Regions from separate parts of the Paenibacillus sp. LT-B23 genome, predicted to be linked through region 4. Evidence: riboswitches for the same ligand, from Rfam matches in the RefSeq annotation. Region 4 holds a riboswitch; each other region holds the start of a gene.
What was found. A riboswitch is a leader RNA that binds a small molecule or an ion and turns the genes downstream of it on or off. The one in region 4 is predicted to bind cobalamin.
Positions count from the first base shown of each region.

Region 1 (7,377 bases), on a different contig from region 4:
AATCCTGCAGCTTTTGCAGGTCAGGTAGTGTGCGTGAGATTAGTCCCAGGTTGACGCCTTCCTTGGCCAAGGCCTCGGCAATGGCTTTACCAATGCCTTTGGTAGCGCCTGTAATAATGGCTGTTTTATTTTTAAGTTCCATCCAGTCTCCTCCTTATGGTTACATATCGTAGTTGTGCATTTAGGCACATGGTTATATTATACTGATTTCATTTCCCTGAACCAAACTTCAACTCCAACCAGGTCACTTATTTCGCTTTGCTGCGACCTGGAGTGGAAGGCTTCTGACCATAGTTAGATGGTCTATTTGGAAATAAGAATATCGCCTGAAGTTGTTTCGACCTTCATAACGTTCACACTGCCGGGAACGGATTCGGGAGTATCTATACTTCCAGAGTCGGAGCGGACATTATAAATACCTTTAAAATCAGGAGCCTGCTTAATCCTCACATCACCAGAGTCTGAATCGACCTTCAAGTTGGCTGTGGTACGTTGTGTGATATTCGTAATACCGGAGGTCAGGGAAACTTGACCATTGCCGCTATAATCGCGAATTTTGGCATCCCCTGAAGTGAGGTGCAATTCCATATCTGCTGTAACCTGACTAGCCGTAAAATTGCCGGATGTTAACTTGGCGACCAAGCGGGTACTTTGGAGGTTTGAAATCTCGGCATTGCCTGAAGTGGCTGTGATGCTTGTATTTTGAATGGAGGCATCCTGTAGTTTTAAGTTCCCCGAATGTATATCTGCCTGTAGCCCTTTCAGAGTTTCACCAGCGGGCATTTCTACTGTGATCGTTTGTTTCAACCCAGGAGAGATAGAGAAGAATGCCAGGGAAAGAGGTGGCTCAGATTGAATGGAAAGCTTACCGTTCTCAATACGGGCATTATGAATCTGGTCGGCTACTTGCGTCTGCACTTCTCCACTCATGCGTATCGTGCCCTGCTCGCCGGAGCTGGGAGTAAACACAATAGATACATCATCATCAGAGCTATTCACTTTAAGATCCTGTAGCTGTCCACGTGTGAACGTCCATTTTTTATCAATAGCTGTTATTTCCCGCATCGCTTGTTGATTCCATGGAGCACCGTAGGCCACCATCCCGGTCACACCGATGATGATACATAGACCCGCTGCAATAAACCATTTTTTATTCATGTTACTCGTTAGCTCCCCTCAGGGTAGTCTGATTCCATTTCGAGTATCGAACTGTACCTCTGACCAGAAGGTTCAGAAGGTAGCGTACTCCAGGCAACAGGAATAGGCCAATCCCGGTCAACGTGATGGCAAAAAAGAATTTAGCGGGATAAAAGTTGCCGTTCAGCGCATAGTCTGCGACAGCGAGAAGGGGGGCCGCTATGAAGCTGGCCGCTGCTACAGCCAACGAAACCCATAATGCCCATAAAGAGGCTAAGACAGGAATGGAGATTAACAAATTAAGAAATAGCAGCCCCAAGAAAGTAAATAGATTGCGTGCGAAGCTTCCTTGGCGAAGCGGAGGAGGGGAAGTATTCCAGGGTGCGTTAGGATCATCCAGCGCTTCGCGAGCGATATCCTCGGGGTTGCCCAGTTCATTGGCAATTTCGGCCTCGCTTTTTCCATTCACCAACCCATAGTCAAAATGCTGACTTAAATCACCAAGCAGCTCATTACGTTCCTCTGCGGGGAGAGGGGAGAGACGTTGCTCCACCTCTGTAAGAAACTGTTTTCTATTCATCGGGATTTCCTTCCTCCAGTAGGCTTGCGACATGATGGACAAATTCATTCCATTCCCGTGTAAGTATTCTTGTGTAATTGCTGCCTGCATCAGTCAGCCGATAATATTTACGCGGGGGTCCCTCAGTCGATTCCTGTAAATAAGTTGTACAGTATCCCTCTGATACCAGACGGCGAAGCAGCGGATATAAAGCTCCTTCGGCTACTTCGATATGACGGGAGACGGCCTGAGCCAATTCGTAGCCGTAACGGTCCCTGCGCCCAATTAAAACAAGAACGCACAGTTCCAGCACCCCTTTTTTGAATTGGATGTTCACATTCACGAGCGGTGCTCCCTTCCTGGATGTTATCATTGCTTCATAGGTGTCGTTTGGAGTATCGGGAAGAAATGTGTGCTTGAGCATAAATTAGTTCAGGTACTAATCATAAATCAGTAGTCAGGTATAATTTAACATCATGTACTGATTAATGCAAGGTACTAAAATTTTAAAAAATAAATCTACGGGCTCATTTCAGGAGTTTTCTTTTGCTTTTAGAGTCAATGAGATAGCGAATACTGTTGAAAAAAGTAGTATTATTTAGAAATACGCCGAATTTTGGGGAAATTTGCGTAAAGGAGCCCGCTTTAATTTCATCCATTAGGATGTTAAATTGTAAAATAAAAGGATCCATAGAGTTGAAGATCATTTCTTATGAAAAGGATGGGGCAAAGGATGAATTGGGAACGCTGGTATATGGAGCTGGATCAGGATGATGAGACTTGGGATGTATCGGAGGAAATCGTGCTTCGGGGTGCGATACAACTCCATTTTTGCGGACAGAAGTCGGAGGTGGAGATAGAGTTTATGGTATCCGCCGATTCCGAGGAAGAAGCGCAGGCCATAAGAGAGCCTAAGCAGGATCAAAAAAAGACATGGGAGCAATATATGGCACATGGGTCCGACATTCACCCTCATGTGCTGGAAGCGATACATCATTACTATGCAGGTATAGTAGAAAAGTACCGGAACGCTTATATCTCGTGGGGAGAAAATCCGGATGAATATGCGCCCTGCGTGAAGGATTCGGCACAATTACTGGAACGGCTACAGCTCGTGTCTATACTGGTTCCTGACTCATCAGAAGAGGATGAGCTGTACTTGAATTTTAGCTGTTCATGGGATAGAGAGCATGGCTTGGGTGTACATCTGAAGCAGGGACAACCCGAGCATATTCAAGGAGCTTATACATTATATGATTTGGAATAGAATCCCCTTCCGGCTTGCAGGGATAAAAGGGCCAGGAAGGGGACAGGTATAGAAATTAGCTGGATACAGTCAACGAATCTCTGGCAGCTTGAGCGGCCAGCACCATTTGCCGCAATGCAGCTACAGATTCATCCTTGGTGCGGGTTTTCAGGCCGCAGTCTGGATTGACCCAAAATAAATCGGAAGGCAGTACGCGCAGGGCACGCTGGATCATACTCAGCATTTCCGATACATCGGGAATGCGCGGACTGTGGATATCGTATACGCCCAGACCAATGCCTTTGTCATACACCTGATCCTCAAAGCTGACAATCAGTTCTCCGTGGCTTCGAGAGGTTTCAATAGAAATAACGTCGGCATCCATATCGGAGATGGATTGGATCATATCCTGAAATTCGGAATAGCACATATGCGTATGGATTTGGGTGGCGGGTTCGACAGTGGCAGTGGTCACAAGGAAGGCTTGAACCGCCCACTCCAGATAGGCCCGCTGCTGTTCCTTTTTCAGTGGAAGCCCTTCACGGATCGCCGGTTCATCCACCTGAATCATGCCAATCCCCGCTTGTTCCAGTGCTTCTACCTCAGCCCGCAGAGCCAGTGCTAACTGTAAAGCAACCTGACTGCGAGGAATATCATTCCGTTCGAAGGACCAGTTCAAAATCGTTACCGGACCTGTCAGCATCCCTTTGACTGGCTTGGAGGTCAACGATTGGGCGAAGGCCGTTTCTTCCACGGTCATCGGTTGATCGAACGACACGTCTCCGTATATAATCGGTGGCTTGACACAACGGGAGCCGTAGGACTGCACCCACCCGTTTTGTGTAAAGGCAAAGCCTTTCAGCTTTTCGCCAAAAAACTCAACCATGTCGGTCCGCTCAAATTCCCCGTGTACAAGCACATCAATGCCAATGTCCTCCTGAATATCAATCCATTCCTTGATTTGCTGCTGAATGAATGTCCGGTACTGCTCGGCAGACCATTCCCCTCTGCGATAGTGCAGGCGGGCTTTGCGAACCTCAGCCGTTTGCGGGAAACTGCCAATCGTCGTGGTAGGCAGTGGAGGCAGCTTCAACTTGTCCTGCTGAATCACACGACGCTCAGCGAAGGGAACGCTACGTGACTGCGGCTCTTTCGCCAGTAGAGCCGCCATATCGGCCGCGGTCTGTACTCGTGCCGCCGAGCTGTTGAAGCGAGCTACCGCGTCCGCACTCTGCTCAAGCTTGGCAAGTGCCGAGGGTTTGCGTTTGCCAAGCGCAGCGGTCAAAGCTGCGATTTCTTCCAGCTTTTCATCGGCAAAGGCCAGTGCTTGCACCAGCTCTGGGTCCAGCTTATGCTCTGCTTCCAGACTGACCGGCACATGCAGCAGACTGCATGATGGCTGCACGATGAGCTGGGCGGCGGGTGTCTGTTCTGCCAGTTGTCCAAGTAGCGCAGCCACGGCGTTCAGATCGGAGCGCCATATATTGCGCCCGTCAATAACGCCAGCGGCCAGCGTTTTGCCCGCAGGGAAGCCATGCCGGAGCACATGTTGAAGGTTTTCGCCATCATCATGTACAAAATCCAGACCTAATCCCTGTACCGGGAGCGTGGACAGGTGCTCATAATGATCCAGACTGCCAAAGTAGGTTTGCAGCACGATATTTAAGGATGGAGCAGCCTCGGCCAAGGCTTCATAAGCCTCCTGAATAATGTCCAAATCCTCTGCCGGGAATGAGGTGGTCAGGACAGGCTCATCCACCTGCACCCACTGAACGCCTTCCGCAGCCAGCTCAGACAGGACGCGGGTGTACAGTGGCAGGAAGCTTCGTACAATGGCGGTCAAATCCTTACGATCATAGCCTTTGGACAGGGCAACGAACGAATAAGGACCGATCATGACGGGTTTACCTTCAATGCCTAGTTCCTGTTTCGCTTCACGATAAGCCTGCAAAGGCTTATTCTCGGTGAACACCGGAGTTGCATTCGCCAATTCCGGTACGATGTAGTGGTAATTGGTATTCAGCCATTTGGTCATTTCACTAGCGGTGGCACCCTTTTGTCCACGGGCTATTCCGAAATAGACGGACAAAGGAACAGGCCCATCGGGACTGTAGTTGAACCGTTCCGGCACCAGACCGAACATCACGGATGTATCCAGCATGTGATCGTAATAGGAAAAGTCTCCGACTGGAATTCGATCAATTCCCTTGTCACGCTGCTTGCTCAGATGCTCCAAACGCAATCGTTTCATCTCGATATGCAATTCGCTTTCATCCATGCTGCCGTTCCAGAAGCGTTCCAGCGCTTTCTTCCATTCCCGGTTCCCGCCGATACGCGGATATCCCAGGTTACTGCTGATCAAGCCGGGCAATTCAGGCAATTCGGTAAATGACATGTACTTTTCCTCCCAGGCTGGTGGCCAGTTTATTTTTGCGTACAAAAAAAGACATTCCTCCCCGGGGTTAAAAATGAGTAGGGGAAAGAATGCCTCCGGTTTTTAAAAAATGAAAAATCGGCGACTGCTCTTAACACCTCCCTATCTCCCGTAGGTACTTGCGATGTTGTTGAAATAGGCAGGTCTCCTGACTTACGGATCATGACTTTCAGCGCTCCTTCCCGGTCTGTGGACCAGTGGGTGTATCAACAGCTGAAAATTCCCCGTTTACAGTGGCGGGACCGCGCCGGACTTGCACCAGCTTCCCTTTTAAGCCTGAACTGAATAGAACAGACACCTATCTCCAAGCTATGCGATTATGGTATGACGAATAATTATGCACTCGTATACTTGTTCACCATCATAAGTGAAACTTGCAGGATGCGCAATAGAAACTCCGTTTGAACCTGCAATGAAACGATTAAGTTCATGGAAGCACATTTAGGTTTATTAAAAGCGTTCTGCTCATCAGTACGTTATCCCGTGTTCCCGATCTGAAGCACCTTGAAGCACCGCCCTTGTCAATTACACGCAAAAAAAAGACAAGTCCTCCCATAGGGAAAGGACTCGTCTTAAGGCATAACAACTCATGCGAGTATAACATCGCCTCAGGCTAATGTAACGATAGATCCTGCCAGAATGCTGGCCTTAACATCAACCAGTCGCTGATTGCGGCTGCCTCGGAAGGGAAGGGTCAGATCCTTTTGCTGTTCTACAAAGGGACCGTCCACAATCACATCGCACAGCAGTGCCAATTCCCGCCGGGCCTGATCCGTAAGCAGTTCTTCGTAGACGAAGCCCGTATAGGCCCACACGGTTCGGTCAGGGCAGGCTGCGCGAAAGTCGCGCACAAACTGCGAGCATTCCGCTGCTGAGAAAAAGGGGTCTCCGCCGCAAAGGGTTAACCCGTCCAGCAATGGATTATCGGCGATGTCACGGATAACCTCCTGCTGCCGTTCCGGTGTGAACGGTTCGCCTGAACGGAAGCTCCAAGATGCCGGATTGAAGCAGCCGGGGCAGGCATGGCGGCAACCGCTAATGAACACAACGGTGCGCAGGCCGTGTCCTTCGTTCAGAGATTCCGGAATGTAGCCGCATAAATTCACCGATGCTTCACCCGGTCACGTACCTCGGCTTGTTTTGCGGCGTTGAACCGGACGGTATAATCACCTGTCAGATATCCGGTTACCCGGCGCAAGCGCTGAAAATGCGTATGTTCCTCATCAGCACCGCAATGGGGACAGCTTGTCCCGATAATGCCCTCGTAGCCGCATTCCGGGCAGCGATCTACGGGATGATTAATGGAGAAGTACCCAATGTTTTGATGAAGCGCATATTGTACAATTTTAAGAAACGCCTCCGGGTTATTCCGCGCATTGCCATCCAGCTCAATGTACGAAATCGCGCCAGCGTTGCACAGGTTATGAAATGGGGCTTCGAGGCTGATTTTACGGGCAGCCGGAAGCGTGTAATACACAGGAATGTGAAAAGAATTCGTGTAATATTCACGATCATTCACACCGGGAATGACACCGAAATCCCGCTGATCCAGCAACGTGAATTTACCGGATAGACCCTCGGCAGGCGTAGCGAACAGCGTAATGTTCAGGTTATGCAATTCACTCATCCGATCGCAGTAGACACGCATGGAAGCGATGATTCGCTGCGCCTCGCGGTATACAGCGTCATCCTCCCCGTGGTGTTTGCCGTACAGTGCCTTCATACACTCAGCTAATCCGATAAATCCGATGGAAAGCGTACCGTGCTTGAGTACGCTACCTACCTGTTCATCCGGCTCCAGCTTTTCTCCGCCTTCCCATACCCCTTCGCGCATCATAAAGTCTGAGGCCTTGGCCGGCTGGCTGGTCTGTATATGATAGCGATGGATCAGTCCGTCCACGGCAATACGCATAACCTCTTCCAGTCTGATATCAAAGTCATCCCGGTCAGGTGCCTTGCGCTTGCCTGTGCAAATGCCGTATTCAATGCCAAGACGCACCA
Region 1 is NZ_JBSQBM010000002.1:91,458-98,834, reverse strand. Features, by position in the region: gene ACWXW9_RS03135 (3-ketoacyl-ACP reductase) at 1-142, opposite strand, end outside; gene ACWXW9_RS03130 (DUF4097 family beta strand repeat-containing protein) at 304-1,158, opposite strand; gene ACWXW9_RS03125 (DUF1700 domain-containing protein) at 1,160-1,717, opposite strand; gene ACWXW9_RS03120 (PadR family transcriptional regulator) at 1,710-2,039, opposite strand; gene ACWXW9_RS03115 (DUF6985 domain-containing protein) at 2,430-2,963, shown strand; gene metE (5-methyltetrahydropteroyltriglutamate--homocysteine S-methyltransferase) at 3,019-5,337, opposite strand; cobalamin riboswitch at 5,498-5,693, opposite strand; gene nrdG (anaerobic ribonucleoside-triphosphate reductase activating protein) at 5,985-6,482, opposite strand; gene ACWXW9_RS03100 (anaerobic ribonucleoside triphosphate reductase) at 6,479-7,377, opposite strand, start outside.
Region 1: linked by a shared signal. The riboswitch ahead of metE (5-methyltetrahydropteroyltriglutamate--homocysteine S-methyltransferase) and the one ahead of ACWXW9_RS11790 (ABC transporter substrate-binding protein) in region 4 are both predicted to bind cobalamin.

Region 2 (7,377 bases), on a different contig from region 4:
TTCCTTACACGGCATTCTCGCAAAATGTGGGTCTGATTTCGCTGACACGCGTCAAGTCACGGAACGTTATTTTTGCTGCGGGTGGCATTATGGTTGTTCTTGGTCTGTTGCCCAAACTGGCTGCCTTAACGACAGTGATTCCTAATGCTGTGCTGGGCGGGGCGATGATCGTTATGTTCGGTTCGGTTGCTGCGTCGGGCATGTCTATTTTGTCAGAAGTGGACTTGCGGAAGGAAAGCAATCTGCTGATCGCGGCATGCAGTATTGCGGTGGGCCTCGGCTCTGCCGTGCTGCCCCAAATGTTCGACCAACTGCCGAGCTTTGCCAAAATGCTGCTGCAAAACGGCATCGTATCCGGCTCGATCACGGCGATTGTCTTGAACATCGTTTTAACGAAAAAACAAGCCGAATCGGTCAAAGGTGTGACAGTGTCGGAGGTTCCGCAGAAGGTTTGATAATTAGGATTAAATAAAGACAGCCGGAGAGAGGTCGTAAGCCTCTTTTTCCGGCTTTTTGGCATAGAGTTATTCAGAATGAATTATTTGTTCAGCAGCATGAAGTTATTGATAAAACCCTCTTCCTGTATGAAGATCGGGGTTTGGATTTTCGATGCGAAGTCATAATAGTACACGCCGCGCCCTTCCTCCTGATTTTTCTGGGAGGCGCTTCCTAGATAGTAGATACCCTTGCCGTCCGGGGACATATAGATAAAGCTGCGGGACGAAATGGGTAGCTCTAATTTGGTGCGCTTTCCAGTTGCGATATCGACAAGGCTATACTCGGGGTTGCCGTGATTAATGAAACGGGCAGTGACTAGGAGCAACTGATCATTACTGCTGGACATTGACAAGATTTGCTCGTTCTTTAGTGTGATGACAGGTCGCTCTTGTTTAGTGATGTTATTGATTTCTGTAACCTTGTAGTCTGTTGGCGTTGTAAACGTATTTTTTTTTGATGCAATATCTGACTGTTTATCTTGCTCCTTCTCTGAAAACTGTGTATTGTAAATTGCTTTTTTCGCAGGATTGTAGGCTATGGACCAGGTGTGTTTATCTTGGTTTTCATCGTTCATAAATTGCATTTTATGAGTTGATTTATTGTAGAAAATAGTTTTAAGTGTACGCTCTCCTTTTTTTACAGCAGCTAGAACAAGTGGACCTTCTGGAGTCGTTGGCACTATACGATTAATGGCAAACAAATTTCCGGAAAGTTGCTCGGTTTTTTTTGAATTCAAATCGTACGAAAATAACTGATCTCCCTTATCGTCAACATCAGCAGAGTAGTAAATCTTGTGATCAGGTAATGACACTACAGAAAGTGGATATTGAGAGGTATAAGGAACATCGGCCAGCTTGGTCATTTTTTTGCTGCTCAAATCATACGTCATAACCCGCATAACCATACCTTTATCTGTATTTTTCCCATTCACATATTCAGTATAGGTCATAGATAGATATTGGCCTTGTCCGACCGGAGCTGTTTTTTCACCTGATTGAACTTGTTTGGATGGGACGGATTCTACTGATGGAGCAGAAGTTGGAGAGCAGGCAGACAATAGAGCTGGAACAAGTAAGAAAAATATAAGTAAGCGAAAGTCGCTTGTTTTCAAAGGGATACATCCTTTCTGAAATGAGGGATTTACTAATTGAATATTGGTAATTTAAATAGGGAAAAGGACAGGGCGTAGGCCCTATCCTTTCTTCAATATAAAGATATTAGAATGCATAAAAATATCTCCCAGAAAATGAGAGAGACGAACTCCATGTCAAGCCTAAATCTTGCACGCCAGTTTTCCAAATATCAATAACAGCATCTGGCAGACTCCCATTGTCGGCCTTAGTGAAGTCATGAACATTATTATTGTCAATATTTCTTACAGAGATCTTTGTTCCAAACTCGGGATTATCAATAGCTCCTTTTGTTGCACAGTCGCCTCTTTTTAGTGAATTGGAGTTTTCGCCAGTAGAGTCCGTAAAGTTTGTCCCTCTTCCTGTGCCTTGGACTTGCCGCTCGATGTTCCGGTAATGACGATTTCATTATTATGTGCCCCGTATGTATAAGATCCTGGTGCTTTGCGTGTTCCGCGTGGTAATGCCTGAAGTGAAACATTATTAGTAGTAATCGCATTTTCCTTTTGATCAGGCAAGATAATATCTTTGATATAACCTTCACCATCATAAATTACTTTTAAACCAGGCTGAGGGTCAGGGTTATCAATATGATATACCGGCAGTGATTTGGCTTCTTCTTTGATTTCCTTAATCATTGCTTCTTCTTTTTCTAGCTCAATTTGTTGTTCAGCAGTGAGTGGGGCAATAGCAGCTAGAGATTTTTGTGGTTCAGGAACAGGAGTTCCTTTTTCTACTACAACCATGTTATTGTTCTCATCATATTGGATGATTGTACCCGCTAACATTTGGTCAGGGATTTTTTCTCCTTTCTCAGCATGGGAGATTGCTGGACTAACGATTCCCCACGAGATGAATAACGTTGTAGCCAGAATTGCTTGAGGAAGAAACTTTACCTTCATAACAAATCGCCTCCTTGAAATATTTGTAAATCCATAGATAGCATAAGTGAGCTTACAAAATATGTCAACCTTTTAATGGTATATATGAATATATTTATCTATATTTTGTGTCTGCAAGAGTCCATTAGTCGGATATGTACGACATTTATTGACAGCCTTATGACGGTGGAATTGATAGTTTAGCAAGGGCCAAGAAGCTGAAGGTTTTCCTCAAATGAATATCAGGGGCTTGATAATCTACTAGAAGGGAATTGTTAGAGCTGTAGGAAGGGGTGTATAAAAAATTTCAGAACAAGCAAAAACCCACCGCGTAATTAGGTTAGACGCCTAACGGTGGGTTTCGTTTGCATTAACGTTTAGTTATGCAACGCGCCGTGGTGGTGATCCACAGCCTTTCAATTCCTAAGAGTCTTTGCCGTTGGTAGTGGCGAAAGCTCTTTAAGTATACAGACACGATGGGTATCTCTATACCTAATTTTAGCACGTGAATGGTGTGTACGCAAAGCAAAGCCACAACCTTGATCCCTGCTGTATCATTAAAATTTAAAATATTATGCGACATTTGTTGACAAGCCTGTAACAACAAAATAAGATAGTCCTAAATCGTAATGAAAAAGAATAAAGGAAGAAAACAGGTGTGAGCCGGACTTTCTATCTACAGGGTTTCGTTGAGATCATGTAGATGGCTGTTGTGCGTCCTCACTTAAAAGGGAAGTTCGGTAGATTCCGACACGGACCCGCCACTGTATACAGGCATCAGCAGGGAATTGCTGTAGCTTTCGGAATAGCCACTGGAACTGTGAAGAACCGGGAAGGCCTGAAAGATACGCCTGAAGTCAGGAGACCTGCCTGTTTTAACATCACTGTCAGACCCACGGGATGCTGGGGAGGTGGTTGGGCGTGCTGCTTACGGAATGTCTGAAACCGATCCGATCCCTTCTATGATTAGAGGTGCTTTGAGGTGAGCTTTGGCATTTTATAATGAAAGCATTTCTGACTGCTGATCAGGCGGTCCGGGATGCTTTTTTTTGCGTTAGGTATTTGTGAATGACAAGATAGAGGGGGATAAATAAGATGATAAGCAATTGTAAAAAGCGTTCATGGTCCATATGTACAGGGGTGATGCTGCTACTGGCAGTTATGGCTCTTGCGGGATGCTCCACAACTAATAAGACGGCGGACAGCTCCGACAAGGGCGAAAACACATCCGCACAACAGTCCACAACGGACAAAAAGCTGGTGATGGCGTATACGTGGAAGCCGTCAGGCGTTGACCCGCACGGAGACAATAGCTGGGATGTCATGCGGTCCGGCGCAGGTGAGACACTTGTCCGTTTGAATGAAAAGCTGGAGCCAGTGGCTTGGCTGGCAAAGGAATGGAAGCAGGACAGTCCCACAGTCTGGACATTCAGCTTGCAGGATAAGGTCACTTTTCATGATGGAAAGAGTATGGACGCGGAAAGTGTAAAAGCTTCCCTGCTGCGCTCCATTGAGAAAAGCCATCTGGCGAAGGATTTACTAGACGTAAAGTCAATTGACGTAACTGGGCCGCTGGCGTTGAAAATCACGACAAACCAGCCCAATTCAGCGCTGGTGTCCAATCTGGCTGATCCGTCGACGATTGTGTTGGATGTAGCGTCCATGAAAGATGAGCAGAGCTACCCTGCGATGACAGGTGCTTTTAAAATTAAAGCGTTCAACAAGGATCAGTCCTTGGTCGTAGAGCGTTATGACGAATATTGGGGCGAGAAGGCACGGCTGGCAGCAGCAACGATGAAGTTCATTACGGACGGCAATTCACGCCTGCTGGCGCTGCAATCCGGCGAAGTAGATGTAGCGACCGATATTCCGGTGGATAACGCAGAGGTATTGAAAAAGAACGATAAGCTGCAAGTGCTGTCGGCTCCCTCTTTGCGCACGCATATGATCGTGTATAACATGGAGTCGCCTGTGTTCAAGGATGCCGCGAACCGCAAAGTAGTGGACAGCCTGATACCACGTGCATCCATTGTGAGTGCGATCATGAGAGGCTATGGTACGGAGGCAAGCAGCCCATTTCCAAGCATTCTCCCCTTCGGCAAGGTGGAACGTAAAGCGCTGGACGGAACGCCCGAGCAGCTATTGACGAAGGATGGCTGGAAGAAGGATGCCCAAGGCACATGGACCAAGCAAGGCAAGCCGTTCGAAGTTACATTGCTGACCTTTCCTCAGCGTCCAGAGCTTTCGGTGATGGCTGAGGTGATTCAGAGCCAGCTGTTAAAAGAGGGCATCCAGGTGAAGATCCGCAAGGTGGAAAATATCGACGAGGCACTGACCAAAAACGATTGGGATTTTGCCATGTACAGCGTGCTGACTGCCCATACGGGGGAGCCGCAATATTTTATGGACATGTTTTATTCCTCTAAAAGCGAAGCCAATGTAAGCCGTTATAGTTCCAAACCGCTGGAGAACCTTCTTGGCAGCTTGAAGCTGGCGAAGGATACAGCGCAACGTAATGCTGTGACACTGCAAGCGCTGGATATCATTAATACGGATTTGCCGCAGTCGTTCATTGTTCATCCGGACAATGTATTTGGGGCGAAAAAAGGGGTAAAGGGCTTCACGCCGCATCCGATTGAGTATTACTACATTACGGTGCAATCCGATATTGCGGAATAACGGGCTACATACCCTATGATTCGTTTTATTCTGGAACGCGTGGCGCAACTGGTCATCATTGTGTTTGTTGTATCCACGCTGACGTTTGTGCTGATGAGGCTGGCTCCCGGCGACCCTGCTACCATTCTGCTCACCGCGCATAATGTGCCTGCCTCTGAGGAGGCGTTGACGGCGCTGCGTAAGGAGCTGGGCTTGAGCGAGCCGCTCCATATTCAGTATGTGAACTGGCTGCGGGATGTGTTCACAGGGCATTGGGGCACCTCCTATGTATCCAAGGAGTCGGTGCTAACCGAGCTGTGGAACAGACTGCCCGCTACCGTGGAGCTGGCCTCGGCGGGCTTTGCCGTCATGACGTTGCTGACTCTTGGAATGGGACTGGCCGCCTCGGTAAAATCCAGCGGTTGGCTCGATCGTCTGGGAAGGCTGTTTGCACTGCTCGGATCGTCCATTCCCTCTTTTTGGCTTGGCTTTCTGCTGATTTACCTGTTTTCCGTTCGTTTGGGCTGGCTCCCGTCCATGGGTCGTGAGGATTGGACTCATTTGGTACTGCCAGCGCTGACCCTTGGGGCAGGTTTGGGGGCTGTGCAAGCCCGTGTGCTGCGTGCCCAAATGCTGGAGCTGGGTGACCGGAATTTTGTGAAGGCGGCGAAGGCCCGAGGCTTTTCCCGCAAGCATATTCTGTTTTTTGAGATATTCAGGCATGCGATTTTGCCGATCATCACGCTGTTAGGCACGAATCTGTCATTTATGCTGGCGGGCAATGTCATCGTAGAGACGATTTTTTCATGGCCGGGTTTGGGCAAGTATTTTATAGATGCGATTACGCAGCGGGATTATCCAGTGATACAGGGGTATGTTATTTTTGCTGCATTTTTAATCGTAGGTGTTCAGTGTTTGGTAGATGTGGTCCAGGCGGCTGTAGATCCAAGGTTGCGTTTGCGTTAGGGGAGGAAGTTGAAAATGAAAAACATGCGGCTGTCCTTCAAAGGGAGCATACTGACAGGAGGAGTGCTGCTGGGCCTGATTGTGCTGCTCGGGGTACTGGCTCCATGGGTTGCTCCTCATGATCCTCTTGATGTGGACCTTCTGAACCGTTTGGCACCACCTAGTCGGAAATATCCATTTGGTACGGATCATCTGGGTCGGGATGTACTGTCACGGCTGATTTACGGCATTCGGACAAGCGTACTGATTGCCTGTGCGATTACAGCAGCCACACTCTGCATCAGTTTGCCGATAGGCTTGCTCATTGGCTATGTGCGCGGGCGTGTGGATCAGCTAGTCATGCGGGTCATTGACGGCGTGCTGGCTTTTCCCGATATCATTTTGACGGTGGCGATTGTGGGTATCTTGGGTCCGGGCTTTGTAAACATGACCTTAGCGATTATTGCGGTACGGTGGGCGGGATATGTTCGGTATATTCGCACCCTTGTTCAAAAAGCCTGTCAGGAGGACTATGTCCGATATGCCCGTTTATCCGGTAATTCACATGTACGCGTGCTGAGACGTTATGTATTGCCGCAGGTGCTGCCACAGCTGCTTGTGTATGCAGTCTGGGACATCGGGCGAGTGGTGCTTATGGTTGCCGGACTTTCCTTTCTTGGGCTGGGTGTACAGCCGCCTAAGCCGGAGTGGGGCGTGATGCTGCATGATGCGACGTCGTATTTTCAGGTGGCGCCGCATGTCATGATTTTTCCGGGCTTGGCGATTATGCTGTTTGTGCTTGCGTGCCAGCTTCTGGGAGACCGATTCTCGGAAAAGGGGGCGGCAGAATGAAGGATGGGACAGGACAGATGAAAGGAAATATGGCAGGACGCAAGCCAATGTTGCACGTGGAACATCTGGAGATATGTCGCATAGGCACAGGAGCGGGTACACATATTGGCGCAGCAACAGGTGTGGGCGCGGGTAGAAAACCAGGCGCGAATGGGGAAACAATGCGGATAAGCGGACATCAACCGTTGCTCCGGGATGTCAGCTTTTCCGTGTATCCGGGGGAAATTGTGGCCTTGACCGGGCCGAGCGGATGCGGCAAGAGTCTGACCGCGCACGCAATCTCAGGCATGCTGGAGCCGGGGATCGGCGTTACGCAGGGGCATATGTACTACAACGGGGAGGATATCGTCCCGTTCGATGAACGGCGCTGGCAAAGGCTGCGCCGCGAGGACATTGCCTTGCTCATTCAACAA
Region 2 is NZ_JBSQBM010000002.1:347,173-354,549, reverse strand. Features, by position in the region: gene ACWXW9_RS04240 (nucleobase:cation symporter-2 family protein) at 1-455, shown strand, start outside; gene ACWXW9_RS04235 (hypothetical protein) at 539-1,609, opposite strand; gene ACWXW9_RS04230 (hypothetical protein) at 1,940-2,530, opposite strand; cobalamin riboswitch at 3,197-3,397, shown strand; gene ACWXW9_RS04225 (ABC transporter substrate-binding protein) at 3,605-5,188, shown strand; gene nikB (nickel ABC transporter permease) at 5,204-6,133, shown strand; gene nikC (nickel transporter permease) at 6,149-6,964, shown strand; gene ACWXW9_RS04210 (ATP-binding cassette domain-containing protein) at 6,961-7,377, shown strand, end outside.
Region 2: linked by a shared signal. The riboswitch ahead of ACWXW9_RS04225 (ABC transporter substrate-binding protein) and the one ahead of ACWXW9_RS11790 (ABC transporter substrate-binding protein) in region 4 are both predicted to bind cobalamin.

Region 3 (7,377 bases), on a different contig from region 4:
CCGATCAGGATCTGTTTCAAGCTATGGTCAGCTCCAGTCCGGTGATCGGGCGTGTACTGCTGCTCCTGTATTTTGCCCTGTTGTTGATCGTATTTGGTCGGGATCTGTGGATTATTAACGATTTGGTAAAGGCGGTTTTATTGCCGCAAACTCCTTTTTTCGTCATTTCACTTATGATACTGTTAACCGTCGTTTATATGGCTAAGGGCGGTATGAACATCATCGTGAACATGAGTGAGATTTTTATACCGATATCCATTTTGACACTGTTGACGATGCCGTTTTTCTTTGGCAGAAATATGGATTTCTCAGAGCTTAGGCCGTTTTTGCATCCAAGTATGGCCGGAATCATGAAAGGAAGCTGGTACATGTTTTCGTATATGGCGGACATTTTGATGTTGCCTTTTGTGCTTCAGGGAAAAAACTATCGCCCGCAGGGTGCATGGTGGGGCCATTTGATAGGGACTGCTTTTATGGTCTTCATTGTTATACTTATGCAACTTGTTATGGGTGTTCCGATTCTGGCGCGATTTTTCTATCCATCCTATGAACTGGCACGTCAGTTGTATTTAACGGATTTTCTGGATCGGTTTGATTTATTTGTAGGGGGATTTACGATACCCACCCTGCTTATAAAACTGGGGCTGGATCTGTATATTCTCAGTATGACTGTCAAACGTCTGTTCCCTCATGTACAGGGTGCTTTGATGGTTTGGCCTGTGGGCTTGCTGGGATATGTCTGCTCCTTTGTTGTTTTTTCGAACAGTATTCAAATTTATGATTTCAGCCGGGAGTGGACGGTAGTGATGATGTTGTTCTTTATCATTATGCCCTTGGTGCTATGCCTGCTGCTGTGGCCCAAGAGTAATGGGAAAGAACGGGGAAAGCGGAATGAAGCGAACCTTGGCCATGACCCGGTGCATTGATATGTAGATCCGGCTGCGCTGTAACGCGTGTCATGATGCCTGTGGGCAAAAGGAGATGTACCTGCATGAAACAGTTCACAACCAGACAAATCGTGCTGCTTGGTGTATTGATGGAGGTCAGTATTACCCTTGTACATGCTCCGGCGCAGGCAGCAGATTATGCGCATCAGCATGCCTATTGGACCTGTGCGGTTGCCGCCATTGTGTTATGCCTGCCGATCTGGGCGATGCTGAAGCTTGGGCAGCGTTTTCCCGATCAGGATATGCTTCAGGCCGTGGTGAGCTCTCATCCCGTGCTGGGGCGTATGCTGCTCTCGGTGTATCTCATCCTGTTCCTGATCATTTTTGCACGGGATTTGAGAATTATTACGGATCTGGTGGAGGTTGTGCTTTTACCACTGACTCCGCTAGTCGTGATTTCCCTGATTTTGCTGCTAACTTTAGTGTTTATGGCTAAAGGGGGGATTAGCACTATCGTAAATATGGCGGAAATCTTCGTGCCAATTTTGATTATGACCCTGCTAACCCTGCCACTATTTTTCGGTCGTAATATGGACTTTTCGGTGCTAAGACCGTTTTTACATCCGGATGTAGGCGGAGTTGCCAAAGGAAGCTGGCGCATGTTGGGTTATATGGCGGACATCATGATGTTGCCCTTTGTGATTTCCGGACGAAATTACAATCCCCGCAGTGCGTGGCTTGGACATCTGACAGGAACTGTTTTTATGATCATGATTGTGATGCTGACAGAGCTGATAACCGGTATTCCCATTTTGTCACGGCTGTTTTATCCTACGTATGAATTGGTACGTCAATTGCAGCTAACGGATTTTCTGGATCGGTTCGATTTGTTTGTAGCTGCTCTTACCGTGCCAACCTTGCTTACGAAAATGGGGTTCGATCTGTACGTTATCAGTTTAACTGTAAAGCGCATGTTTGCTCCTGCCTGGGGGAGTTTGATTGTATGGCCGGTCGGTTTGTTGGGGTATGTCTGTTCCTTTATGCTGTTCTCCAACATTGTCCAAATCTATGACTTTAGCCGGGAATGGACCGTGGTTATGATTATTTTCTTTGTGCTTATGCCCTTTGTGCTATGGCTGGTGATCAGGCCCAAAAGTAAAGAACAAAATGACGGTGATGAGCCATCTGGCGGTGAGCAGGATAAGAGGAAACAGGGGAGCCAGCAGGGAAGTCGAGAAAGACAAGCCGATTTATAAGCTTACTACATCTATCGGAAAAGTAATTCTTATTTGTCTTTTAGCCCCTTAATTGTATACTTGGTAGAAAGGAGTACGATTTCTACAAGGGGGGGAAACAGAATGGCCCAACGCATGGCAGGCAAGAGAGTTGCCCTTGCTGGTCCCCGTAAAGCAGACGAAATGGCGCTGCTGGTTACAAAAATGGGAGGCGAGCCGGTGCAGCGTCCGGCCCAGGGCACGGTTTTTCTGGACGATATCGAGCTGCGTAACGCTATTGTATCGTGGGTGAAGCAGCCGCCGGACTGGAACATTTTTACGACAGGCATGGGGCTGGATGCGCTGTTCGATATGGCAGAGGATATGGGTGTGGCCGAACAGATTATGGAGCTGTTACATTCCTCGAACATTGCAGCGCGGGGCTACAAAACGGTCAATGGACTCAAAAAGCGCGGCTTCACGCCCGCTGTACGGGACGAGGACGGAAGCTTGACCGGGTTGATGCAGGCTTTTGCTCCGTACGATCTGAAGGGGAAGGAAGTGCTGCTGCAGCTACATGGTGATCCGGCCCCCCGGCTGGTGAAGTGGCTGGACGAGCAAGGCGCAGTTACCCGGCAGGTGCTTCCCTATAAGCATATTCCGCCGGAGGAGGCAAATTTGCAAGCATTGCTACAGGATATCCTGAACCGCAATGTGGATGCAGTTACGTTCACTAGCGGTCCGCAGATCCGCTTTTTGGCTCAATATGCGAGGGAACAGAACCAGATGGAAGACGTGCTGGAAGCTTTTCGCCATGATGTGATCGCTGTGTCGGTAGGCAAGGTGACGGCGCAGTCCATTTTGGAGGAAGGGATCGAACGGATCGTGTTTCCAGTGGAGGAACGTATGGGCGCGATGATGGTGGAGCTGGGAAGATATTTTGAGCATAGCGCTTCGGCGCACGGCTGCGGTCTCGAAGTTGTGAACTGAAAACTAACCCATATCCTTGCGATAAAGGGTAAAATGAAGATAAGGGCCTACAGGGTCTTTATCTTTTTTTGTTGGAAATGCATCGACAGAAGTTTTTGTTATAGCGAAAATATTTATTTAATATAATGAAAAAGCCTCGATGCGGGATACCAGAACAGGAGCTGAGACGTTATGAATTCCATTTGTGTATTTGCCGGGTCCAGACCCGGACATTCATCGGTATATCTTCAGGAGGCAGGCAAGCTTGGAGAGGCTATGGTGAGACACCGTGTCCGTTTAATCTATGGAGGCTCCAGCAAGGGGCTGATGGGTGAGGTCGCAGATGCGATGCTGGCCGGGGGCGGTCAGGTCACCGGGATTATGCCGACCCTGTTATTCGATGCAGAGATTATTCACCGGGGAGTTACCGAATTTATTGAGGTGGCGAGCATGCATGAACGCAAAGCGGTGATGAGCGAAAAGGCTGACGCATTCATTGCCCTTCCGGGCGGATTGGGAACATTTGAGGAGCTATTCGAGGCACTGTGCTGGGCGCAAATCGGCATTCATCGCAAGCCCATCGGGCTGCTGAATGTGAACGGATATTTTGACCCGTTGGCGGAAATGGTGCGTCATAGTGTGCAGGAGGGCTTTACCGGAGTTGACCATCCAACGCTGCTGAGTATCTCTGCGGACCCGGACGAATTGTTGCATATGTTAAAAAATAAGGCAGAGAACTTGAAATAAAGCGTTTTTCATGCTTGCGCAACTGATTGAGCCAAGGTTATGATAAGACCCATAATCAAATAGCGGACAGACAAGGTGCCTTTGTGATAGCGAAGGGTAACAGGGAATCGGGTGCAAGTCCCGAGCGGTCCCGCCACTGTAAGGAAGAGGATTTTTTCAGACGTCACTCGTGAGAAAACGGGGAAGACGAAAAAATCTGTTGATGCCGAGCCAGGAGACCTACCTTGATCTGTATGCACCGTTAACCTTCGCGGAGAGGATGGGTGTACGAAATCAGGAAATCAGGCGCACGCTGCTTTTTCCATGTTGGTTGCAGGTTTGCGTGGATCTGAACGTGCAGAAGCGTTTCAAGCGTGAACAGGCAGATGGAAAGCAACGGCACGATGGCGGAAGACAAGAAGTGTCTTCTTATGCTGTGTCCGTCTGATGATACGATGCGTACATAGGAAACCCATCCGGGCAGGATGGGTTTTTTTGAGTTACAGGATGTCCATATATAAGTGAAATAGATAGAAGTGTGGAAAACATAGCCTAGATTTAAGAAGGAGGATAACGATGAGCCCATTAGGAAAATTGCTCGTGATTGGATTCGGACCGGGGGATATGGAACATATCACAAAACGAGCGCTGGACGCGCTGGCCGAGAGTGAGGTCATAATCGGCTACAACACCTATGTGGATCTGATCCGTCCGTTGTTGAACGGACAGGAGATTGTGCGCACAGGCATGACAGAGGAAGTGAGCCGTGCGCAGGAGGCGGTTCGACAGGCGGAGATGGGCAAGAAGGTAGCCGTCATTTCCAGTGGAGACGCAGGCGTATATGGCATGGCCGGGCTAGTGTACGAAGTGCTGATACAAAAGGGCTGGCGTCGTGAGGACGGGGTTGAGGTAGAAGTCGTGCCGGGAATATCGGCGATTCAGTCCTGTGCTTCGCTGTTGGGTGCGCCCGTCATGCATGATGCATGCACGATCAGTCTGAGTGACCATTTGACCCCTTGGGAAACGATTGTGAAACGTGTAGAAGCGGCAGCTTCGGCGGATTTTGTCATTGCACTGTACAATCCGCGCAGTGGTCGGCGTACACGCCAGATAGTTGAGACGCAGTCCATTTTGCTGCGCTACCGTGATCCGCAGACTCCGGTAGGGCTGGTCAAGAGTGCTTACCGTGACCGTCAGCAAGTCGTAGTGACGACGCTGGAGGACATGCTGAACCATGATATCGGTATGCTGACGACCGTCATCATCGGCAATTCTTCGACGATGGTGTATGACGGTCTGATCGTGACGCCGCGCGGGTATCAGCGCAAGTATACGTTGGGTGCGACCGAGCAGGCGCTCAAGCCGCATCAGCGGCTCCGCACGGAAGCGGAGCCGTGGTCGTTGGGCGCACAAGAGGATCGCGCGCTGAATGCGTCGCAGGCAGGCGCAGCACCCACAGTGCCAGCCTCTGCGGGTGCTGGCGGGACCGCGCCCGCGCCTTCCGCGAGCGGCGCTGCTGCGGTGGCAACGCAGGCACGCCCGCAAGCGGTGGCTGTCGTGCAGGCCGCGCCTGCGGCGCAAGCCGGGGCGGCCCCGGCATCGCTGGCAGCGGAGGCGCTGAGCCGCCTCGCTGCGGGCGGCAAGCTGCCGGGCGAAGCCAGCGCGCGCTGGAACGGGCAAGCGCCCGCCGTGAGCGCCGCCGGAACGGCAGCCGTGGCCGGAGCGGCGGCTACGGCCGGGACAGCGACAGGCAGCTTTGGCAAGCCTGCGCTGTTTGAGGTGGGCGTTTCCCCCGGCGTGGGAAACAAGAAGTTCACCGCTCGCCAGATGGCGCTGCTCGCGGAGGTAGCGGGTGATGAAGGCGAGCTGGAGTACACGCCGGATCACCAGATCGTGCTACGCGTGCCGTGCGCGGACCCGGAGGAGCTGGTAGGGCGGCTGCGGGATGAACGATTCATCGTGATGCCGATTGGCGATGTGTTTAAGGTGAAGGCGTGCGACTTCTGCAATATGGAGAAGGATGACGCTGTGCCTGTGGCAGAGCATCTACAGGTTGTACTGGGCGGATTACAGGCACCCAAGGAAACGAGCATTGCTTTGAACGGCTGCGGTATGGCCTGCTATGGAGCGGTGCTGGAGGATATCGGAATTGTCTATCGCAAGGGCGGATACGATCTTTTCCTCGGCGGCAAAAAATTTGGCCGCAACGCTCATGCTGCTCAACCTGTGGCAGAGGGCATTCCGGGGGATCAGATTACGGATATCGTTGAGAACGTCATCGCTGAATATAAGGAAAAAGGACATCCAAACGAGCGTTTCCATAAATTTTTCAAGCGTGTAGGCGTGGTAGCGGGTTTTCGGCATGAAGATGCGCCTGCAATAGTGGAAGTGAATGCCGTCTGTGGCGATTAATGGGCTAGAAAGCCTGTTTTTATGGATGTAAGCATATAGATAAAATAGGGCGTCTTGCAGGTCATCCCTATTTTGATGAGGAGGAAAATACAGTAGTGAATGCAATATTGTTGGTTGGACATGGAAGTCGGGACCCGGAGGGTAACCGGGAGCTGCTGGAATTTGCACAGGCGGTGGCAGATCGCGTGCCGGATATGTGTGTGGAAACCTGTTTTTTGGAGCTGACACGGCCCAGCATTGCTGAGGGTGTGCAGGCATGTGTGGAACAAGGGGCGACGCGGGTCGTGCTTGTTCCGATTATTCTGTTCGCGGCGGGACATGCCAAAATTGATATTCCGATGGCGATTGATCGTGCGAAGGCTAAATATCCTCAGGTGGAATTTGTATATGGACGTCCGATTGGCGTTCACGAAAAAATTGTCAGTATTCTGCAAAGCCGCTTGAAAGAGGCCCGTCCGGTTGCGGTTCCAGCCGGTATGGATAGCGCTGTGGAGGCTTCTGCCGAGGTGACGGATGAAGAAACGGCTGTGCTGGTGCTGGGACGCGGAAGCAGCGATCCGGATGCGAACAGCGACTTTTTCAAAATTACCCGTATGCTGTGGGAAAAACTCCCGTATACGTGGGTGGAGAGCAGCTTTATCGGTGTGACACAACCCTCATTTCCAGATGGCTTGGAGCGTTGTCTACGTCTAGGTGCCAAAAAAATCATCGTGCTTCCATACTTTCTATTCACGGGTGTGCTGATTAAGCGTATCGGAGAAATGACGGAGGAATTTGCGGAGTCTCATCCTGAATTACACGTGGAAATGGGCGGATATTTTGGGTTCCATCCACAATTGGTCGAGCTAGTGCTGGAGCGTGCCAACGAAGGCTTGGTTGGCAAGGTGATGGCCAATTGCGATAACTGCCAGTTCCGTCTGGAGGCGCAGGAGCACCACCATCATCACCACGACCATGATCACGATCACGGACATGACCACGATCATCACGATCACCATCATGATCATCACCATCATGACCACCATGCACATGGACACGATCATCATCATGAGGAACACTCACATGATCACAACCACGAGCACGTGCATGAGCATGTACATGCGCACAGCCATGATGACCATGATCATGAACACCACCACGATCATTCACATACACCGTCTGTGGTGAAC
Region 3 is NZ_JBSQBM010000002.1:58,279-65,655, reverse strand. Features, by position in the region: gene ACWXW9_RS02980 (GerAB/ArcD/ProY family transporter) at 1-926, shown strand, start outside; gene ACWXW9_RS02975 (GerAB/ArcD/ProY family transporter) at 992-2,143, shown strand; gene ACWXW9_RS02970 (uroporphyrinogen-III synthase) at 2,246-3,091, shown strand; gene ACWXW9_RS02965 (LOG family protein) at 3,263-3,817, shown strand; cobalamin riboswitch at 3,875-4,058, shown strand; gene ACWXW9_RS02960 (hypothetical protein) at 4,020-4,244, shown strand; gene cobJ (precorrin-3B C(17)-methyltransferase) at 4,373-6,208, shown strand; gene ACWXW9_RS02950 (sirohydrochlorin chelatase) at 6,304-7,377, shown strand, end outside.
Region 3: linked by a shared signal. The riboswitch ahead of ACWXW9_RS02960 (hypothetical protein) and the one ahead of ACWXW9_RS11790 (ABC transporter substrate-binding protein) in region 4 are both predicted to bind cobalamin.

Region 4 (7,377 bases):
GCTGCTGCACCCAACGTGATGATTACAGCCCAGAACACAGCCAATCCGGCACGTCTGCCACTCATATCAGCAAAACGCGCCGCCAGTCCATCATCATTACGAGCTTTCGGCCAGCGCTTCATCGCGCTTACCATAAACCAGCGGCTCCAAACCATCGGAAGCAGCAATAAACCGGACAGATCCCGTTCAGAAAGCACCGTATACAGCAAAGAAGCCTTGAGCATAAGCAATAGCACACAAGCAATGACGCCCATCGCCCCTACACGGCTATCCTTCATAATCTCCAGCATCCGTTCACGGGAACGATAGCTGAACAAAGCATCAGCGGCATCCATCCAGCCGTCCAGATGCAGCCCGCCCGTGAGCCACACCCAAACGGCAAGGGTAAGAACTGCACATGGTAACGGCGGCAATACCAGAGAAGCAAGCACTGCAAAGCACCATACGATGAGGCCGATGACCATCCCTACCAACGGATAATAGCTTGCACTACGTTTCAGCAGCTCTGGCGAAAAATCCAGTTCTGCCTTAACTGGAAGACGGGACAAAAATTGAAAAGCAGCCGCAATCGCCTGACGTTCGCCGCTCATAGCTTGTATTCCAACTGTTTTAGTTCTACGGGAATGCCAGCCGTCACCAGAAATACCTCATCACAAAGGCGGGCGATCCGCTGATTCATCATCCCGCTTAAATCCCGATACAGCCGTCCAAGCGGATACTCGGGTACAATGCCGTCACCGACCTCATTGGTCACGATGACGAGCAGCCCTGGATACTGCTCCACGGCTGTCGCCAGATCATCCATGGCGGCACGGGCCGCAGCTGCGCCGTCCTCATCTGCGGCCAACAGCACGTTCGACAGCCAGAGGGTCAGGCAATCGATCAGCACCATGGGGGCAGGCGATGGCTGCGGTGCCTGGCTGACGTGCAGGTCGGTAGGATTGCTGCCTTGCGCAGCCAGCCGTGGCTCTACGCCGCTGCCCAGACGTAACAGCAGCTCCGGTAGCGCCTGCTCTTCCTCCAGCGTCTGCCAGTCATACCCGGCAGACTCGCGCTGGAGCCGATGAAGGGCGATACGGTCCTTCATCTCTACGTCATAGGCTTGCGCCGTTGCAATGTAGCAGGCGCGCGGGGCGCGCGACATGCACAATCGCTCGGCAAAGCCGCTTTTACCGCTGCGTGCGCCGCCGGTCACGAGCGCCTTCATCGCTGCGCGGCTCCCTGACCGTCCGATACGCCTGCATCGGCAAAGGTCGCCATTTCGCGCATAATGCGGCACGCCGCATCAATCAGGTGCAGGCTAAGCGCACCGCCTGTGCCCTCTCCAAGCCGCATGTCCAGATGAAGCATCGGCTCCAGCTTGAGCTCGCGAAGCACCGCCGCATGCCCGCGCTCGTCCGAGGCGTGCGAAGCGAGCATGTACGCTGCGCTTGCAGGCGCAAGTGTACGCGCAGCAAGCGCAGCTGCGCCGGAGATAAAGCCGTCCAGCACGACCGGACAGCGATGAGCGGCTGCGCCGAGGATGACGCCTGCCAATGCGGCAATCTCCAAACCGCCGACCTTGGTCAGTACGTCAAGGGCGTCGTTCCCGTCTGGCTGGTTCACGTCCAATGCGCGGCAGACGACCGCTATTTTACGGGTCAGCCCAGCCGAATCCACACCTGTGCCCCGACCGACGATTATTTCTGGCTCCAGCCCGGTAAGAGCACATACGACCGCAGCGCTGGCCGTCGTATTTCCAATGCCCAGCTCTCCGGTTACGAATAATCGTGTGCCGCCTTTGACTGCTTCCGCCACGGCTTCAGCTCCAGCCAAAATCGCTTGCTCGGCTTCCGTACGCAGCATCGCCGGCCCCTTCGCCATGTTTGCGGTACCCATACGCACCTTACGGTTCACCAGATCCGCATGAGCGACATCTGCGTTCACACCCACGTCTACCACTTTGACATCTGCTCCTGCATGACGTGCCAGCACGTTAATTGCCGCGCCACCGGACAGCATGTTATACAGCATTTGCTGTGTAACCTCAGCCGGGAAGGCGCTGACCCCCTCTTCACACACACCATGATCCGCTGCCATGACCATAACCGTTTTGCGGTTAAACTCAGGCTTGTCCACCCCCGTAATGCCTGCCAACTGTATAGCCAGACTTTCCAGCTTTCCAAGACTCCCCGGTGGCTTCGTTAATTGGTCCAAATGCTCCGAGGCCGCCAAGGCTGCCGCCCCGTCCTGCTGTGCAATGCTGGCGATCAACTGCTGTAATTTTTCGTTCATGCCCTTCACTCCCTGCTCCCTATATGTGTTTAGCGATCTCATCATAAATTCTGTTTCTTCAATGACTTTACTCAAATTACTCCAGTCGTTCGCCCCGACCAGTTGCATCCCGTGCACTTCTCCGCAGTAAAAGCTGCGGCACACCACTATCCGGATGAGGTAACATTACAGGCTCAACACCATACACAAAGCGAATTCGTTCCTCCGTTAACAGCTCTGATGAAGCTCCTAACCCCTCAACCATTCCGTCCTTGAGCACAAGCAAGTCATCACAAAACTGGGCAGTCAAATTGAGATCATGCAGGACAGAGATAATCGTCACGCCCGTTTCCCGCCGCCATTCCGCCAGCAGCTCCATAAATTCAAGCTGATAGCGCAGATCCAGATAGGTTGTAGGCTCATCCAGCAGCAAAATCTGTGGCTCCTGCACCATCACCTTCGCCAAAGCCACGCGCTGCCGCTGTCCCCCGCTCAAACGGTCTAACGACCTGTCCGCCAAGTCGGTAAGATCCAGCCTCTCCAGCACACGATCCGTAATGATTCCCGGGTCCATCCCTTTTTCCTTATCCACCTTTTCTCTACCAAACCAGTCCTGATGGGGAAAGCGTCCCATTTCCACAACTTCCCTTACCGTGTAACCCACCGGGGGGAGCCCCTCCTGCTGGAGCACAGCTACAAGACGGGAAAGCTCTTTTCTGCCATAGCTACTGACCTTTTTACCATATACAAGAACGTTTCCCGAAGTCGCGTGATCCACACCGGAAAGCAGATGCAGCAACGTCGACTTTCCACTCCCGTTCGGGCCGATAATGCCCCACCAATCTCCTTCGTCTACGCTCCAGCTTATATTTTTTAACGCATGGAATTCCCCAAAATCACGAGTCAGACTGGCAATCTCCAACGCCCGGACTCGCGATGCCTGTGGTCCATTTGCTTCCTTCACAGCAATCCCCCCCTGCGCAGCTTCTTGTTCCGGTACAGGAGATATGCGAAGAACGGTGCACCGACAAAGGCGGTCATAACACCAAGTGGAATTTCGGTCGGAGCCAGTAGCGTACGTGCCGCAGTATCGGCCCAAGCCATAAAAATAGCCCCGCCCAGCGCGGATAACGGAACAATCATCCGATAGTCGGGACCCGTCACCAAACGGATGATATGCGGTACAACAAGTCCCACAAAGCCAATCACTCCGCATACCGAGACAGCCGCGGCTGTCAGCAGCGTGGATATGATCAGAACAGATAACTTCGTTGCATCTACATTAACCCCCATATGAGCCGCCTGACGTTCACCCAAGGCCAGAATGTTCAGCACTCGTGCCCGGTTCCACAGAAACACCAGCCCAATGACCACATAAGGCAAAAGGATGCCTGTATACGACCAGCCGCGCAGACTGAGGCTTCCCATTGTCCAGTACAATATTTCATTGACCGTCTCCCTGGACATGGCTGTCAGAAAGGAAACGACGGCTCCCAAAAAAGATTGCATCACCACGCCCGATAAAATAAGGCTTTGCGTCGGAATTTTGCCGCCTTCCCTCGCCAGTGTCAGCACCATCCACAACGTCAGCATTCCGGTCGTAAACGCCACCAGCGGCAGTGTCCATACGCCTACAAACGAAAATTGAAGCCCCCAATAAATCAGCACTGCTGCCCCTACCGAAGCACCCGAGGATACCCCCAGCGTGTAAGGATCAGCCAGCGGATTGCGCAGCACACCCTGAAATCCGGCTCCCGCCAGCGCAAGCGCTGCGCCTACCAGCATACCCAGTAACACACGCGGCAGTCTGACCTTCAAAATAATCTGCTCTGTGGATGTATTCCAATCCGGTGTAATCGTCTCACCTAACCACGGCAGATGGTTGACCAGAATACCCGCGATTTGGCTGACGGGAAGCTTGGCCGAGCCGATGCCAAGACAAAGCAGCAGCGTCAGCAGCAATAAAGCAAGACCTGCCCCTCCAAAGCCAATCAGTCTACGATTCATTTGAAAATTTCAGGATACACGCCCTTGGCCACTTCCTTGAGACCTTCCGTTACGCGCGGACCCGGACGACTGATCAGATTATCATCCACGGCAAACACCCGGTTGAGACGAACAGCCGATATTTGATCCCATCCACTGCGGGCTTTGATGATATCGCCGAGCGTTTGGCCTGTTTTGTCGTCCTTGACATTTTTGCTGTATAAAATGACGTCCGGATTGGCCGCAATAATATTTTCCTCACTGATCTGGTACCAGCCCTTTTGGGTTGCAGCGACATTTTCCCCGCCCGCCAAAGAAATCAGCTCGTCCATAAACTCGCCCTTGCCGACTGTCCAACCGGGTGAAAATTCGACGTATACTCTCAGCTTCTGCCCTTTACCGATATTTTTAACACCGTTTTTTACTTCCGCTACATCTGCTCTCATCTTGTCGGTTACCGCTCTCGCTTCTTTCTGATGGTCGGTGATTTTCCCATATAGTTCAATATTAGCCATGACATCTTCAAGCGTTTTCGGCTCGGTTTTAAAAATCATGATTCCCAGGTCACGCAGCTTGGTCGTCGCCTGCTCACTGAGCGATATTCCTGCAAAAACGACTTCGGGATTCGCGGCGATGATCGCCTCTTCATTCGGCTTCATAATACCGCCCACTTTGGGCTTCTTCGTAGCCGCTTCCGGGTAATCGGAATAGTCGGATACGCCGACAATTTCCTTATCCAGTCCAATGGCGAACAGCGCCTCGGTTTCAGCCGGGGAGACGGAAACGATTTTGTCCGGCGCTTTTTTGAACGTAAAGTCCTGCCCGGTCGCATCCTTAATGGTCAACGGGTAGACCGTTTTGCCCGGAGGCTCCTGGGCGGCTGCTGTCTGTCCCGGTTGCTGTGAGACTAGATCCCCTTTATTTTCAGCGTTCTTTCCGTTAGCTCCACATGCACTCAGCACAACCGCCAAGACCAGAGTCAATAAGCCTGTTGTCCAGACCTTTATTTTATTCCCTGCCATGATTTACACCCCTCCATATAAATTCTTTAAGAGCGTCACTTGAACATCATCCGATATCTGCTAAATCCAGCCTTTTTTTCCTTTCAAAAAACCCCTGCATCCTCAGATAAGGATACAGGGGTCACGTTAGCGCAGCTCATATGCAGGCGGCAGTTTCTTCCGCATGGACAGTCACTGCGAACACGTCATCCTTTCCTCGAAGGACTATGGTGACAGGCGGACGGGCAGGTATCCTGACTTACAGAAACATGCGACAGCCTGTTGCTCCTTCATGTGCTTTGGGCACATATAGCTGGGCTGGCTGGCATTTTTCCATTTACAGTGGCGGGACCGCGCCGGATTCACACCGGCTTCCCTTTTAACAGCGCACCGGAAAGAACCCGAGGGTTTCATCCCGCTGCGCCGACCTCGTCTGCTGGATATTTGATGTAGTGTTGGTCAAGCCGTTCTTTTACTTGATGATTATAGGTTAAAAAAGACTGGCTTACAACCCAAATTGCCTGTTCACCTGCCCCTATCTGACCTAAAAAGAAAGCACCTCTCCTATCCACTGGTGTCGCTCTCCCAGCCTCAACCGAATCGTAATTGCCGCTCCCGGCTTCGGATTCAGACTCCAAAAGTCATGATCCGGTACCAGCATACAAGCCAACTGACGAATCACTCCACCATGCGTGACGACCAGAACAGAAGGTGGAACACCAGACATGCCTGTTTTCTGAACATCCATCATTTTACGCCACTCATACAAAGAGTCTAGGAATTCATCGAGGCGGTTCACAAAGTCTGTCCAAGGCTCTCCCCCCGGCGGCGTAATTCGCTGCGGCTCATCAATCCACGCTCGATACAACGCCACATCCTTGAGCATGTCATACGTTTTTCCATCCCATTCCCCAAAATGAAGCTCTCTCAGACGTGGTTCCATGATGGCAGACCTAACGGAACTATTAGAAAGGAAACGTTCAGACTCCCATTTGGATGTCAGTTCCAACCGTGATTCCGGTTTCAATTCAAAGTGGGCTCCCTCTCCAAGCTCTGGTCCCAGTTCCGATTCCGGCAAAATGATCTGCAAGGTCTGACGACAACGTATCAAGTCACTGCAATAGATTCGGGCAAAGGAATGCCTCTGTAATTTTTCCCGCAAAGGCTCTAATTCTTGCTCTGCTCCCGGTAGCAATCCCAAATCGGAGTGCCCCAGGTATCGACGTTCCCTGTTCCATAAGGTAGTGCCGTGACGCACCAGCACAAGTTCCAAGTCCCACTGCTGATGTTCTGTAAAATAATGCTTCAAGGTCATATCGCTTCCTGCTCTATTGGCAGCGTTCGGTGTGTCACGCTTCACTGTATCCACCCCAGTGCATAGCATCCGGCGGACACGAACAGACACAATCCCGCAAACATGCTGGACACGGCAAACATCAGCCGGATCGTATGCCGGATATCATCCGGCTCCATCGGTCGCACCAGCTCTCCCATATATGCGCGAAAGGAGCGCACGCCATGATATACATTATAACCTCCGAGGCGAATCCCCAGTGCACCTGCAACTGCTGATTCCGGAAAGCCGCTGTTTGGACTGGGATGCAGCCGCGCATCTCGCCTTACCGTACGCCAGCTACGTCCAGCATCATGCCGATAAACCCACGCCGCTACTACCAGCATCCCCGCTGTCAGGCGTGCCGGAATGAAATTAGCGACATCATCCAGACGTGCCGAGGCCCAGCCCAATTGCAGATACTTTTCATTTTTGTAGCCAACCATGGAATCGAGGGTATTCACGGCACGATAAGCCAACGCTAATGGTGCTCCCCCGATCAGGGCATAAAAAAGCGGGGAAATAATCGCGTCCACGATGTTTTCAGCCACCGTTTCGACGGTACCGCGCGCAATCTCAGGCTCATCGAGCTGCTGCGTATCCCGCCCGACGATCATTCCCAGTTCCCGGCGTGCCGCAGGCAGATCACCCGCCTTTAATTCGCGATACACTGCCATTCCGGCGTCCTTTAGTCCTTTGGAAGCAATTGTGGTTGCGATCAGCACAATTTCCGCTCCGACAGACAGCCACGGATGAATCCAGGCAAGCAAGCGCAGTAACGTCCAGCCAAACGCGAAGGAGCCG
Region 4 is NZ_JBSQBM010000008.1:81,697-89,073, forward strand. Features, by position in the region: gene cobS (adenosylcobinamide-GDP ribazoletransferase) at 1-590, opposite strand, end outside; gene ACWXW9_RS11770 (bifunctional adenosylcobinamide kinase/adenosylcobinamide-phosphate guanylyltransferase) at 587-1,207, opposite strand; gene cobT (nicotinate-nucleotide--dimethylbenzimidazole phosphoribosyltransferase) at 1,204-2,274, opposite strand; gene ACWXW9_RS11780 (ABC transporter ATP-binding protein) at 2,351-3,217, opposite strand; gene ACWXW9_RS11785 (FecCD family ABC transporter permease) at 3,214-4,260, opposite strand; gene ACWXW9_RS11790 (ABC transporter substrate-binding protein) at 4,257-5,261, opposite strand; cobalamin riboswitch at 5,468-5,660, opposite strand; gene ACWXW9_RS11795 (histidine phosphatase family protein) at 5,785-6,555, opposite strand; gene cbiB (adenosylcobinamide-phosphate synthase CbiB) at 6,597-7,377, opposite strand, start outside.